Regions from separate parts of the Exiguobacterium sp. EA-TM-5 genome, predicted to be linked through region 2. Evidence: a T-box and tRNA genes for the amino acid it is inferred to sense, from the RefSeq annotation. Region 2 holds a T-box; the other holds one or more tRNA genes.

Region 1 (8,031 bases), 270 kb from region 2:
CTTGTTTGTCAACAGGAGGTTATCGTATGAAACAATCCGGAAAACTAACACTTGCGAACGGAACGACGTTTACCGGTTCGTGGCAAGGAACAGCACCTGTCAAAGGAGAAGTCGTTTTTTTCACAGGGATGACAGGATATCAGGAAGTCCTGACGGATCCGTCTTATCAGGGACAGATTCTCGTCTTCACGTACCCGTTGATTGGACAGTACGGCATACAAGTGGAGGCTTCAGAAAGCAAGCAGGTCCAAGTCGCTGGAGTCGTCGTCCAAACATTAGCAGAGGACGGGGAAGGGACATCACTTGCGAGTTGGTTAAGCGAAGCGAACGTTCCCATCCTGTCGGGAGTGGATACTCGTTCCCTTGTGCATCTGTTACGGACGGAGGGTGACCAGTTTGGTGACATGATGCAAGAAGACATGACATCCCTTGAGACTATAGACACAGCGTATATCGCCTCCGTCTCGACGACGTCAGATATCGAATACGTACCGGAAGTGGAACAAGGACATGTCGTCTGTATCGATTATGGTGTGAAGCAATCGATGATCGACGCCTTGCTTGAACGACATATGCGGATAACAGTCGTACCGTATGATACGACACCAGAACGGATTCAAGCGCTTGCACCGGATGGTCTTCTGTTTTCCAACGGACCCGGTAATCCGACACAACTCGATCCATTTCTTTCAGGAATCCGTGAACTAGCGACGAGCTATCCGACGCTCGGAATTTGTATGGGGCATCAAGTCCTCGCTCATGCGTTCGGCTGTACCTTATTAAAACAACATCATGGGCATCGTGGGGCAAATCATCCCGTTCGTCACTTAGCGTCTGGACAAGTGTTCATGACGTCTCAGAATCATGGGTATGCCGTTGATGCCAAAAGTATCACAACATCTGAAATGGAACTCGCGTACGAACATATCAATGATGGATCCGTCGAAGGATTGATTCATCCTACTTTACCAATCATGACAGTCCAATTTCATCCAGAAGCGAGTCCGGGACCGACAGAGGCGATGGTCGTCTTCGATCAATTCGTAAATACCGTATTACATCAGGAGGTAGCATATGTGGGATAAACAGAAAGTACTCGTCATCGGTTCGGGTCCGATCGTCATCGGGCAAGCAGCAGAATTTGATTATTCCGGCACACAAGCCTGTCAGGCGCTTCGAGAAGCGGGATGCGAGGTCATCTTAATGAATTCGAATCCGGCTACTATTATGACGGATCCGAGCACGGCAGATCATGTCTACATTGAGGCGATGACTCTTGAAAAAGCAACGGCTATCATCGAACAAGATCGACCATCACACCTTCTAGCGACGGTCGGTGGACAAACGGCACTCAATCTTGCAATGTCACTCGAAGAAGCAGGAGTGCTAGAACAATACGGTGTCGAACTTCTCGGAACGTCACTTGAGACAATCCGGGACGGCGAAGACCGTGAGCGATTCAAGCAAAAAATGATTGAACTGGCGCAACCACTTCCGGAAAGCCAAACGATCGAGTCGCTAGCAGAGCTTGAAGATTTCATGGCAGTGCATGGTGTACCACTCGTCATCCGCCCCGCCTTTACGCTCGGAGGAACGGGTGGTGGCATTGCCTTAACGAAAGATGAAGCCCGTCTGTTAGCACAAAACGGTCTACAAGCGAGTCCGATTTCACAGTGTCTGGTTGAAGTAAGTATCGCGGGTTATAAAGAAGTTGAATACGAAGTCATGCGTGACAGCGCAGATACGACGATCATCGTCTGTAATATGGAAAACATTGATCCCGTCGGCGTCCATACCGGAGACTCGGTCGTTTTTGCACCGATTCAATCGATTTCGGATCGGATGAATCAACAATTGCGCACGGAAGCTCGTAAAATCGTGTCGCATCTCGGTGTGATCGGTGGATGTAACATCCAGTTCGCGATCCACCCGACGGAAGAACGCTATTTCGTCATTGAAGTCAATCCACGTGTCAGTCGTTCTTCAGCACTTGCTTCAAAAGCGACCGGGTATCCGATCGCGAAATTAGCGACGCGTCTTGCGCTTGGCGAACGACTCGATGACTGCATCAATCCTGTTACGAAGGAAACCATGGCAAGCTTTGAACCGACGATGGATTACATCACGGCAAAAGTACCATGTTTCCCATTCGATTTGTTTGCTAGCAGTGACCGGACGCTTGGGACACAAATGAAGGCGACCGGTGAAAGCATGGCGATGGGAAAAACGCTAGAAGAAGCATTGCAAAAAGCATGGCGTGGTGCAGGAATCGAACAAGCTCCTCTTTATCCAACATGGATGAAAACAGCTGATATCAACGCGTTATGGGAAGAAGTGATGGCGCCGACAGATCGTCGATTGCTTGCAATGCTCGCGCTACTGGATCGCGAGGTGACGACCGTCGAAAAACTTGTCGAGCAGACGAAGGTGCAAGCCTTATTCGTCAAAGTACTCAAACGACTCGTCGATCAACAATTAAAAATCAAAACGACAGATATCTCTTCTATCAAAACTGCGAAGATGATGGGCTTCACGGACGAGCAGATTGCATTTTTGACAGGTGTCAGTTCTGTAGACATCGAGCACTTACGGAAAGAGCAAGGCATCACTCCTGTCTATCACATGATTGATACGTGCGCGGGAGAGTTCAAGAGCACAACCCCTTATTTCTACGGAAACTGGAGCGGACAGACGGAAGTCATGGCATCAACGAAAAAGAAAGTCGCTGTGATCGGTGCTGGACCGATTCGAATCGGTCAAGGGATCGAATTTGATTATTGTTCTGTTCACGCCGTGCGTGCGCTACAAGCATCCGGTTACGAAACGATCATGATCAACAATAATCCAGAGACGGTCTCGACCGACTTCGAAGTCGCGGATCGCTTGTATGTCGAGCCGTTGACACTCGAAGACGTCATACATGTGCTAGAAGCAGAAGAGTGCCAAGACGTATTAGTTCAGTTCGGAGGACAAACGGGGATTGCTCTTGCGGCGGGTCTTGAGCAAGCAGGCTATCACCTTCTTGGAACGACAGCAGATGTCATTGATCAGATGGAAGACCGTGAGCGGTTCTATCAATTTTTAGACGACATCGGTGTCGATCGAATTCCGGGACAAGAAGTCACGACACACGAGAAAATGACAGAAGTTGCAACAACAATCGGCTATCCTGTCATGATTCGTCCTTCTTATGTCATCGGAGGAAAAGGAATGCATATTATTCACAACCAACAGCAGTTAGAGGCAATCGCTTCAGAATTGTCATTCCCTGTCCTTGTGGATGCTTATCTTCAAGGAAAAGAAATCGAAGTCGATTGCATCACGAATGGAACAACGACGTATGTTCCAATTTTGATGGAACAATTGGAACGGGCAGGGGTTCACTCTGGAGACTCGACGATGATTTTACCACCCGTATCGCTCAGCGCTACTGTTCAAGACGAAGTAGCACGGATTGCACAGATGATCGGGCAACAGATGGCATACAAAGGAGCGTTTAATATTCAATTCGTCCTGCATCAAGACCAGGTCTACGTTCTTGAGATCAATCCACGGGCCTCTCGGACATTGCCAATCGTCGCAAAAGTAACGGGTCAACCGATTTTACAATGGGCAGTCCAAGCAGCAGCTGGACAAGCGATCGAACTACCGACGGAACAGACGAAACTTAATTTCCATGCCGTCAAGACACCTGTTTTTTCAACACTGAAACTACAAGGAGTCGATCCTAAAACCGGTCCCGTCATGCGTTCGACAGGTGAAACCCTTCAATGGACGACAGATGGATTCGCGTTAGAACGGTTTATCTTCGACGAGACGACGAAGCGTCATTTGACGACAAGAGACATGATCGTTGCGGGAGCAGATACAGAAGCATTCGGAATAGGCGTACCGTTAGATGAAACGATTGATTGGGCAAGTTGTGCCATCTTCTATTCACACGTAACAGAAGAAAAAGCGAGTCGCGCAGCAGCGCTGGCTGCTGGGGTACAAGTCTTAACAGAACCGGAACTAGCGCACTATCATTTACAAGCGACAGAACAGCAGCCTTATGCTGTGAAGCCACTTCATACATGGACACAACCAATCAAGGAGGAAGTGAAATGAAGACGATGCAACAACTGCAGCATTTTTTGACGATGGCGGAACTGACACCGGAAGCACTTACTGATTTATTGGTCCTCGCGAAAGATATCAAACAACAACCGAATAAGTATGAAGAGGTGTTGAAAAATAAAAAAGTAGCGCTCTTGTTTGAAAAGGCATCGACACGGACGCGTTTATCGTTTGAGGTGGGCGTCGTCGAACTAGGAGGGCATCCAATCGTTCTAAGTGGCGCGGATATGCAGATCGGACGGGGCGAGCCGCTCTCGGATACGATTCAAGTCATGAGCCGTTATGTCGATGCACTAATGATCCGGACATTCGGTCATGACATCGTCGAGACGCTTGCTACGCATGGCACGATTCCAATCATTAATGGACTGACGGATTTGCATCATCCTTGCCAAGTGCTCGCTGATTTGCTAACGATTGAAGAAACGTTTGGAACACGGGCTGGACAGGTTTTGACGTATATCGGAGATGGGAATAACATGGCGCATTCATTGATGATTGGTGGAGCACTCAGTGGTATGGAAATCCGGATCTGTACACCGGCGGCCTATGCTCCCGATCCACAAGTCGTTCATGAGGCACAGGTCATCGCAAAGGAGACAGGAGGGAACATTGTCGTCTTAACGAGTCCTGAAGAAGCAGCGAGTGGTGCTGACATCGTGTATACGGATGTCTTCGCGAGCATGGGACAAGAAGAAGAGGCGACGATGCGTCTTCAAGCATTTGAAGGATATCAGGTCAACGCACAGATCATGGATCAAGCAAATGACGCAGCTATCTTCCTGCATTGCCTGCCCGCACATCGGGGAGAAGAAGTCACGGCAGATGTCATCGATGGCAAACAGTCTGTCATCTTTGATCAGGCTGAGAATCGTCTTCATGCACAAAAAGCGTTACTCGTCACATTACTTGGATAATCACAAAGACTCGGTCGTCTATATTTAGCGACCGAGTCTTTTCGTTTGAGAGAAGTTAATCATAATGGCGTCGGGCTAATCGTTCTTCCTGTTCTCGTTTGACTTGTCGCTTATTTTTTTCGTGCAGGCGTTTCATGAAAGAGGTTGTTTGCCAAGAAGGAGCCCAGTCGGATTCTTTTCCGGCACGGAGTGCAAGAATATAATCATAGCTTTGATGAAGTCGTTCAATCATCTCCGTTCGGACGTCACAAATATGACCGTGTCCGGGGATCAACAGTTTGACTTCATATTCGTAAATGAACGATTCGAGTAACTCGAGCGTCGTCAAATACTCAGCGGAATCATGTTCAATCAAGGGGATTTCAACGTCGGAAGCGTAATCACCACAGACTAATAAGTGGAGTGGCATGACGATGAAGGAAAGATGGGTCGCTTCATGACCGGGCGTCAAGAAGAAAATCAGTTTCGTTTGACCGATTGTCAACGTCGTCTCCGATTCATGGATGACATGCGTCACGTCTGGAAAGAGAACGGGAGAGTCGATGTAAAATTCATCGTTGAAGTCTTGAACGGCTTGGAGTGCTTCCTGTCGGTCGACATCGATGAACGGTTTAGAAGCGATGACGATGGCATCCGTAAAGGCATAGGCACCTAAAATATGATCAAAATGAGCATGCGTATAGACGATGTATAATGGTCGTTCACGACGCACAATTTCGACGTCTCGACGAATCGTTGCAATCTCATCGGGTAACCAGCCAGGGTTGACGACGATCAGACAATCAGGCGTCTCGATCAATGTTGATGTCGTTTTCATGAGTGTACTTTGATAAATCGTTACGCCGGGCATTTTCATCTGAATCATACGAATCCTCCTTTACGAATCTCTATCTATATCGTTGTATACCCATAAATTCGCTGGAATCATCAGCAGAACAAATAAAAAAGACGACTCGCACGTCGCGAGTCGCCTGCCCTCTAGAGGGAAATGGTCCTAGACCTATGTTATGTCATAATTGGAGCGGGTGAAGAGAATCGAACTCTCGTCATCAGCTTGGAAGGCTGAGGTTTTACCATTAAACTACACCCGCGTATTGGCTACATGAAATATAGTAGCATAGCAAAGAGGTCATTTCCATAACTTTTATGAAAAAAAGCAATTTCTTTTAAATTTCAGTGTACAATAATACTAGTTAATCGTTTCCACTGGTAATCTTGATTTGTAATATGGGTAATGTTGGGTAGAGGAGAGAGTGTCTGGTGAATGAAGTTCGAGTTTGGAGCGAACAGACGATGGGAAAAGGATGGAAGGCGATTTGCCACCATCAATTCGATCGTCATCGCTTATTGATAGGAGAGTGGTTCCATAACGTAGGTGTACTTGCTTTTTCCATCAATCAAGATGCGGATTTGTTACCGGATGTCCTTCCAAACACATTCGATCTGCCGCTCGTCTCGGAACGTATGCAACGTGTCATTGAAGCATACGCGCCTTTTTCTGTACAGTGTCTCAAGGTACATCTTGAGACGAAAGACGGAGTGGTTCCGTACTATCTTCTCAATCTCTTATCTGTCAGTCGAATCGAATATCTACATACGACGGATGTCTTCCGTCCGATCCCGAGACGACGTGTCTATTTTTTGACAGAGCGACGGATCAACGATTCGATATGTCCGCACCACCTGATGCGAGATGAACGCACACAGCGCATGTTCGTCTCTGCTCAGCTCGCTCGACAATTCGAGTGTATGGCTGTGACGGGTATCCACTTTGAAAAGATACAACGAATGGAGGAATTTAAATGAAACAGTACACAGTCGATCATTGGATCACGTTAGAATATCCAAAGGTATTTGAATATCAAGAAGAAGAAACGTACGTCAGTTTTTATTCGACGGATGAAAATGCAATGGGTACGCTACAGTTATCCATTTATGAATCAGATTCTGAAGAGCTGACACCGTATGAAGCAGCAGAACAAGAAATCAACCTGTTGGTTGAAGAGTTCGGAATTGAACTGACGGGAGCACTTGAAGTTCGTCGCAATTCAACAAAAGAAGCGTTGCTCGCAGTAGATGGAAAAGAAGAAGATATCTTCTTACGGATCTATGCTTACTCGGACGGGGAACGGTTAGTTCTGTTGACGTACTCTGCAGAACGCGAGACGCTTGAGATCGAGGAAATCGAAGCAATGATTTCTTCATTGACTTGGATTCAATGAGGTAAATAATAGAGATGGAAAAAGGCGGCGGATCGTTAGGATCCACTGCCTTTTTTGTATCGGTCGTTAGGTCTTAAGAAGAACGGGAAGACGATCGCGCGGTTGCTGGATTGACTTGTTTATTCAACCAGCTCGCGATATCGGCAAAAACACGAATTCGTTCGAACTCATGGAAGAGCTCGTGACGCAATCCACGATAAATCGTCAGCTGTACAGCATCAACGCGGACACGGTTATACATGTCAAACAAGTGATGAATCCCTTTGCCGTCAAACGCCACCGCGTCATCGCCACCTGCAATCAGCAGAAGAGGTAAATGACGTGGGTGTTGATAGATGGAGGCAAGCGCATTGACGAGTTTCGTTGCTTGCAGTAGCTCATAGAAGAAGCCGAGTGTAACCGTTTGACCGGACAACGGATCAGCATCATAACGCATGACGTATTGCGGATCCGAAGATAACCAGGCATTTTTAGAAAGTGCCGGGAAGAAACGTAAATTATAGCGTCCGAAAACGAGTTGTCCAAATCGCTCAGCTGGGTGGGTCGCTGACATCTGGTTGATCTGACGCTCGACGAGCTTTTCACTGATATTACCGAGTAACCCAGTACTAGTCGGAGGACCGCTAGCGATGACACCCGCGACCGAATGACCGAGTGTTTGACCAATCCGGCGAGCAATCAAGGAACCAAAGCTATGACCGAAAATGAATACAGGTAATTCCGGGTAGCGTTCTTGGATGTCATACACGAGCTCTTCAGCATCTTGCATCAATTGT
Region 2 (8,031 bases):
ACAGTTCACTTTTATTAAACAAAGGTGTTTCTGCTGTATTGACATATTTCGGATCACGACCATCAATCGATCGTCCACTAAATCCGACAATCGTGCCATCACGATCGGAAATAGGAAATACGACTCGACCGTTGAATCGATCTCGATAATCGCCATCGCGTCCGATTGAAATCAATCCCGCTTCGACCATCTCATCTAGATCAAACCCCCGGCGCGCCAACGAATCTACAGTAAAGCGGTCTTGATCCGGTGCATATCCCAGTCGAAACTCACGCATCGCACCTTCCCGGATACCGCGATTCTCTAAATAGACACGTCCAGCGTCGCCCGCTTCCGTTTGAATCAACACTTCATGGTATAACTCAGTGACGATCCGGTGTGCTTCGCGCATCCGAAACTTCTTTTCCTGTTCTGGCGTCGATTCCGATTGTTCAAATCGATCCGGCTCCAGTTTTGGAAGTGTGACGTCGCTACGGTCTGCTAATTTGGAGACGGCTTCTTTGAAACTCATTCCTTCTGTTTCCATGACGAAAGTGATGGCATTTCCTCCTGCACCACATCCAAAACAGTAGTACATTCCTTTATCAGGAGAAACAGAAAAGGAAGGTGATTTCTCAGAATGAAACGGGCAAAGCCCTGAATATCGATTCCCTTGTTTTTTTAATTCTACACGTTCTGAAATCAATTCGACGATGTCCGTTGCTTGGCGGACCTGATCGACGACCTCATCAGGAATTCGCTTCATTCCGTCCTCTCCCCTTTCCTTGAGAACTTATCCTTACATGACCATACCCGCAATGAAACGGAACGATGACTCGTTCCGTTTCATTAGAAAAAGGGCATTATCTCATTTATCAGCTAAACAAGTATACTATGTTCCTGACTACTTGACTAGTCATGCGCCTTCCCAGAAATTCCGGTCAATATCAGGTTTGCCGTTTCCTCGACTGCTTTATTCGTCACGTCGATAACCTGGCATCCAATCCGTTCGTATAAGTTACGTGCATATTCGAGTTCACGGTTAATCCGGTCCATCTGCGCATAGGCCGCTTCTGGCTTGAGTCCTAAAGAACGCAATCGCTCCATTCGAATATCAATTAACTTTTCCGGAGAGATGAGTAATCCAAAACACTTTTCTTTTGGAATATCGAACAACTCTTCCGGTGGAATCGATTCGGGTACGAGTGGCACATTTGCTACTTTATATCGTTTCAAGGCCAAATACTGCGAGAGTGGTGTTTTTGATGTACGTGACACCCCAATTAAGACGATATCTGCCCGTTTGATGCCTTTTGGGTCACGTCCATCGTCATATTTAACAGCAAATTCGACCGCTTCGATTTTCCGGAAATATTCCTCATCTAAGCGATAGATCAATCCTGGTTCTTCCTTAGGCTGCATCTGCAAACGATCTTCCATCGTATCGAGCAATGGACCAAGAAGATCGATTGCCTTTACACCGTGCGCACGCGCTGTATCTGCAAGTAGACGCCGATGCGTCGCATGGACGATCGTAAACGCGATCGTCGCTTGCTCTTCCTTTGCGTGGAGGACCAAGTCATAAATGACTTGATCATCATCGACAAACGGGACTCGGACCGTTTCGATAGCTTGTTCCGGGAACTGGATAGCGGCTGCGCGGACGACGAGCTCACACGTCTCTCCGACAGAGTCACTCACGACATAAATCCGTTGACGCATCAGGAACCCTCCTTAAATTTCTTCATCACGTGCTAACGCGACCAATACTTTCGTCATATTCGTTTTCGTCATTCGACCAACGACTTTTAAGACTCCGTTCTCTTCTTCGACGACAGGCATCGAATCAATCTGCTTTTCAATCAATTTCATACCGGCACCAATCAACGTCTCAGACTTTTCACACACCGTTAAATTCGGCATCCGTGTCATGATGATATTAACAGGTAACGAGTCTAATTCTTGATTACCGATTGCCGCACGTAGAAAATCCTTACGTGACAAGACACCGACTAACGCGTGATCCTTACTGACAACGAACAGAGAACCGACATCTTCCAAAAATAAGTGGACGATCGCATCGTACACGGTCATCCCTTCGTGAATGACCTTTGCCGATGACATGAATTCACCTACGGTCAAGGTGTCGAGTTTCTCGTGAAGCATGGAAGCATTTTTCTTCCCGACGTACATATAGCCGACGCGCGGACGTGCTTCTAACATGCCGGTCATCGTTAAAATAGATAAATCGGGTCGGAGCGTCGCCCGCGTCAGGGAGAGCGCTGCCGCAATCTGCTCTCCCGTGATCGGACCGTTCTCTTTGACGATTTGGAGTATCTTTTTTTGCCGTTCATTTAACTTCATCGGCTCATCCGTCCTTTTTCTTTACGCTAAAGTAAGTGCATTGAACCGAGCGACTGATTCGATGGCTTCCGCAAATCGTTTCATTTCGCTGAGGCGGTTCGTACGGACCGTTTCGTCATCCGTCATGATCATCGTACCGTCAAAATATGCCGTGATCGACGGAACAGTTGCCTCGAGTGCTGTCAGTGCTCGTTCATAGTCGAGTACAGCAATCGCTTGTTCAACTTCTGGTAACGTCTTCTCGATTGCCTCATGCAATGCGCGTTCCGCATCATTTTCAAAGAGTGTTGGATCAACAGCTGTTACCTGTTCTGCCTTCTTCGAAATGTTCAAGACACGACTCAATTGTTCGACCGTTTTCTTAAATGACTCTTTCTTCGTTGCACCTTCAAGCATCGTAGCACGCTGTTCATTCGCTTCAACCGTCAATGTATGATCAAGAGCGGCTTCAACGACATCATGACGGAAGTTCATTTCCGATAGACGGTACTTCAAGCGTTGTGCAAAGAAATCTTGTAATGCAGCTTGAACTTCTTCGGCATCCTTCGTATAAAGACCTTCTACCACTTGTTCCGAAACGACGAAGGCAATCAGTTCTGTTAATGTCAGGCTCAACTTACGATCCGATAAAATCTGAACGATCCCTTGCGCTTGACGACGTAATGCATATGGATCCGCTGACCCACTTGGAATCATGCCAACACCAAAGAATCCAGCGACGCTATCCATCTTATCGAGAATCGCATAAAGCGTTCCTGTCGGCGTTTCCGGACTTGCATCTCCCGCAAAGCGCGGCATGTAGTGTTCGCGAATCGCAGCCGCGACTTCTGCATCTTCATTTTTCATGTTTGCATATCGTTCACCCATCAGACCCTGTAATTCAGTGAATTCATAGACCATTTGACTGACGAGATCGAATTTATAGATTTGTCCTGCTCGTTCGACACGTGTTTTATCTGCTCCAACACGATCGGCAAGTGCGAGTGCCATTTGGCGAACACGACGGACTTTTTCTCCTGTCGTTCCTAATTTTTCATGGAAGACGATTTTATCGAGACGTTTCGCTTGTTCATCGATATCTGCTTTTTTATCTTCTTCATAGAAAAATTGCGCATCTGCCAAACGGGCACGGATGACTTTTTCATTTCCGCGTGCCACGTTTTCAATGTGTGTGGCGTTTCCGTTTCGTACCGTCACGAAGTAATGAAGCAACGTATCGTTACGTTTAACTGGGAAGTAGCGTTGGTGTTCTTTCATCGTCGTGATCAAGACTTCTTCTGGTAACTCAAGGTACGCTTCATCGAACGCACCAAACAGAGCAGTCGGATACTCGACAAGGTTCGTGACTTCTTCAAGTAATGTAGCATCGATTGGTACTTCGAATTGTTCACGTGCCGCGAGTGCTTTAATTTGTTCTTCAATTAACTGGCGACGTTCTTCGTAACTAACAATGACGTGTTCGCCAGCAAGTGCTTCGACATAGGCATTTGGACGCAAGATCGTGATATCTTGTCCGAGGAAACGATGTCCACGTGACGTCCGACCTGTTTCGACAGATGCAACTTCAAACGGGATGACTTGATCATCAAGCAAAGCGATCAACCAACGAATCGGACGCATATAACGCAATGATTGTGTACTCCAACGCATGTTTTTCGGGAATGTCATTGCTTCAACGACTTGTTTTAAGCCAGGAAGCAGATCTGCTGTCGCTTGTCCGACTTCCTTACGCGTCGCATATAGGTACTCGACTCCTTTTTCTTCACCAAGGAAGAGATCATCCGTCGTTAATCCTTTACCGCGCGCAAATCCTTCTGCTGCTTTCGTCCAGTTCCCTGCTTCGTCCATCGCGATGCGTTTTGCTGGTCCTTTTAATGTTTCTTCGAGGTCACTCTGACGCGCTGCGAGACCCTTGACATACACTGCTAGACGGCGTGGCGTCGAGAATGATTCGACGCTTGCAAACTCAATCCGTGCTTCTTCGAGGAAACGCGTCACGCGCTCCTTAAGTTGTGTTTCCGATTGAAGGACGAATCGAGCCGGCATCTCTTCTAAACCGATTTCAAGTAATAATTCATGCATGTGACTCACCTGCTTTCGACTTGATCAATGGGAAGCCAAGACGTTCCCGTTCTTCGATGAAACTTTGCGCACAACGGCGCGACATGTTCCGAACACGATGAATGAATCCTGTTCGTTCCGTGACAGAGATCGCTCCTTTTGCATCGAGGAGGTTAAAGGTATGTGAACACTTCAAGATGTAATCATATGCCGGGAAAACGAGGTTCTCATCCAAAGCACGATTTGCTTCTTTTTCGTATTGATCGAACAACGTAAAGAGCAATGCGACATCTGATGTTTCAAACGTATACTTCGAGTGTTCAAATTCTGGTTGATAGAAGATGTCACCGTATTTGAAGCCATCTGTCCAAACGAGATCAAACACGCTTTCGACATCTTGAATGTACGAAGCGAGACGCTCGATTCCGTAAGTGATTTCTACTGCGATCGGATTACACTCGATTCCTCCGACTTGTTGGAAGTACGTGAACTGCGTGATTTCCATTCCGTTCAGCCATACTTCCCAACCGAGACCAGCAGCACCAAACGTCGGGTTCTCCCAGTTATCTTCTACGAAACGAATATCGTGTTCGAGTGGGTTGATGCCGAGTAATTCGAGACTTTGTAAGTATAATTCCTGAATGTTATCAGGCGATGGTTTCATGATGACTTGGAACTGATGGTGTTGGTATAGACGGTTTGGATTTTCTCCGTAACGACCATCTGCTGGACGACGTGATGGTTCTGTATAACAGACGTTCCATGGTTCTGGTCCGAGACTCCGTAAGAACGTCATCGGATTCATCGTACCGGCTCCTTTTTCTACGTCGTATGCTTGCATCGTCAAGCAGCCTTGTTCTGCCCAAAATTTTTGTAATGTCAAGATCATGTCTTGTACTGTCATCTTCACGACTTTCACCTCCGAAATGATTAGGGAACGCAAAAAACGCCCCTATGTACAACAATCGTTGCACATAGGGACGAGACAAGCCCGCGGTTCCACCCTACTTGCATGCATCGCATGCCACTCTTTTTGACAAAGAACACTCCGAAACGCCGTTCGCGCCCCTCTCACTTCCAGCTCACACCACCCTGGAATCGCTTAATTGAGAAAAAGACGGTACTCCTTTTCGTCATCGTGTTCATTTAGTTGCTTCTTCCGCATTCATTCTACCGAACCCGCTTGTTGCTGTCAATCGTTGCCGAAATCAATCAACTGGTCGAGAACGCGTTTTGACCGCAGACGCAACCCGCTGTAGCGTTCCATATAAGCATCCATGATTTGACGCAACAAACGCTTCGTTTCCGGCTTTACCGTCACGGTACCGATCCGTGAAAAATCGTAAACGGAAAATACGTACAACATCTTCGCGACCGCTTCCGTCATGAAGACAGCATGTTCATCCTCGTGGCGATGACGACGACATAACAGACCTCCATGGTGCAGCGAAAAAGCAAATGGTGCTTCTGTACTTCCGCAAATCGTACATCCATTCAAGTGCGGTGCAATCCCTAAGTGGCGCAATAGACGTAACTCGATGATGAAGGAGACAACGTCTGGATCGAGTCCGTCATCCATCGCCTCAAGTCCTTCAACGAATAAATCATACAGCGCCGGTTGTGGCACCCGTTCATCAAGCGCCTTATCCGCAAGCTCAAGCAAATACATCGCATATGCCATCAAGACAACATCTTGCCGGATATGCGCATGGCTCGTGATGACATCTGCCGATTTCAACTGACCGAGACCACGTGACCGTGGATAGATATAGACGGCTCGGACGAAAGGTTGGCTCGCCGCGTTAAAACGACTCCCAGGTTTCTTCGCTCCTCGCGCCATGACGGCGAGCTTGCCGAATTCACGTGTCAGTAGCGTGACGATCTTATTCGATTCACCATATACGACCGTTCGTAATACAAGCCCTTCCGCCTTATCAATCATCGCTTAATACTCGTCATCGCGGAAGCCAAGTTCACGCAATTGACCTGCCTTGTTCCGCCAATCCTTTTGGACTTTGACCCACAAGTTCAAGTAGACTTTCGTCCCAAGTAACATCTCGATGTCCGTTCGTGCTTCAGAACCGATTTCTTTTAGAAGTGCGCCACGCTTTCCGATGATGATTCCTTTTTGAGAATCCCGCTCAATTAAGATCGTCGCATGAACATCAACCATGTTCCCGTTCTCACGCGTCTTGATTTGATCAATCGCAACTGCAATCGAGTGTGGTACTTCGTCGCGTGTCTTTTGCAAGACTTTCTCGCGGATCATTTCCGAGATGATGAAGCGTTCCGGGTGATCGGTGACTTGATCCGCAGGATAATACATCGGTCCTTCTGGTAGAATCTTCGCGATTTCTTCAAGCAATGGTTCAACATTATTGCCTTGAAGCGCAGAGATCGGAACGACTGCCGCAAACTCGAGTTCATTTTTGTATGACTCGATGATTGGCGGAATATCATTCGGATGAATCAAGTCGACCTTATTCATGACGAGAATGATTGGTGTATCGAGCTCCTTCAATTTTTCAATGATGAAGTCGTCACCTTTTCCTTTTGGTTCCGTCACGTTGACCATGAATAAAATCGCATCGACTTCACGCAAAGCGTTCGTCGCGACCTTCATCATGAAATCGCCGAGTTTATGTTTTGGTTTGTGAATCCCTGGTGTATCGATGAAGATCGTTTGAACATCTTCTGTCGTATAGACACCTTGAATCTTATTACGCGTCGTTTGCGGTTTATCAGACATGATGGCAATCTTTTGTCCAATGACGCGATTGAGGAATGTCGATTTTCCGACGTTCGGGCGTCCGATGATCGAGACAAAGCCCGATTTGAATCCTTCTTTAAACATGTAAATCCCCTTTCGTGAATGCTCCTGGTAACAAGGCACCCACTGTTGTTTCAGTGACGTCTCCTTTGAGGTTCGTCAAATAGATTGGCATATCAGCGTCACACATTTCAGATAACACTTGACGGCATTGTCCGCATGGTGCAACCGGTCCTTCTGTGTCTGCAACGACAGCCATAGCTGCATATTCGCGCGCATCTTGTGCCCATGCAGAGAAGATGGCTGTCCGTTCTGCGCAGTTACAAAGACCATATGCAGCGTTTTCAATGTTACAGCCGTGGAAAACTTGTCCGTCCTTCGTTAATAGAGCAGCACCAACTTGAAATTTCGAATATGGAACATACGCTTTTTCGCGTGCACGTTTAGCTTGTTCGAGTAATTGTTCTGTTTTCATGTGAATATCCCCTTTTTAGGAACGGTATTGGCCAAAAAGGCCGGATTCTTATTGTACCAAATATGGGATGAAGATGCATAGTGCAATTGCAACAGATGTAAGCGCCAACACAAGAACTGCTCCACTTGCGATGTCTTTGACTGCTTTTGCGAGCGGATGCCACTCCTGCGTCACGAGATCAACGATACGCTCAAACGCTGTATTGAACATCTCAGCACTAATGACCATGCCGACCGTCAAGAATAGAATTGCCCTCTCGACAGACGTCAACGGTAACAAAAAGGCGACTAGTAACACGATACCGCCAATGATGACATGAACTTTCATATGTCGTTCTTCTCGAATCGATTGGCGCAATCCGTTCATTGCATGTCGAAACGGT

Evidence for each region. The T-box of region 2 lies ahead of glyQ (glycine--tRNA ligase subunit alpha). A T-box ahead of a tRNA ligase gene usually reads a tRNA of that ligase, here a tRNA-Gly.
Region 1: it has a tRNA-Gly gene. The T-box ahead of glyQ (glycine--tRNA ligase subunit alpha) is inferred to sense a tRNA for this amino acid. The anticodon was not compared.

Annotation. Positions count from the first base shown of each region.
Region 1 covers NZ_CM132670.1:2,983,768-2,991,798, reverse strand. Annotated here, with positions in the region: gene ACV3PA_RS15695 (acetylornithine transaminase) at 1-30, shown strand, start outside; gene ACV3PA_RS15690 (carbamoyl phosphate synthase small subunit) at 27-1,085, shown strand; gene carB (carbamoyl-phosphate synthase (glutamine-hydrolyzing) large subunit) at 1,075-4,107, shown strand; gene argF (ornithine carbamoyltransferase) at 4,104-5,033, shown strand; gene ACV3PA_RS15675 (MBL fold metallo-hydrolase) at 5,089-5,898, opposite strand; tRNA gene ACV3PA_RS15670 (tRNA-Gly) at 6,051-6,124, opposite strand; gene ACV3PA_RS15665 (imm11 family protein) at 6,294-6,839, shown strand; gene ACV3PA_RS15660 (hypothetical protein) at 6,836-7,255, shown strand; gene ACV3PA_RS15655 (alpha/beta fold hydrolase) at 7,329-8,031, opposite strand, start outside.
Region 2 covers NZ_CM132670.1:2,715,976-2,724,006, forward strand. Annotated here, with positions in the region: gene dnaG (DNA primase) at 1-745, opposite strand, end outside; gene ACV3PA_RS14325 (pyruvate, water dikinase regulatory protein) at 892-1,701, opposite strand; gene ACV3PA_RS14330 (transcriptional regulator CcpN) at 1,714-2,343, opposite strand; gene glyS (glycine--tRNA ligase subunit beta) at 2,365-4,425, opposite strand; gene glyQ (glycine--tRNA ligase subunit alpha) at 4,418-5,308, opposite strand; T-box leader at 5,378-5,550, opposite strand; gene recO (DNA repair protein RecO) at 5,597-6,346, opposite strand; gene era (GTPase Era) at 6,350-7,258, opposite strand; gene ACV3PA_RS14355 (cytidine deaminase) at 7,251-7,649, opposite strand; gene ACV3PA_RS14360 (diacylglycerol kinase family protein) at 7,698-8,031, opposite strand, start outside.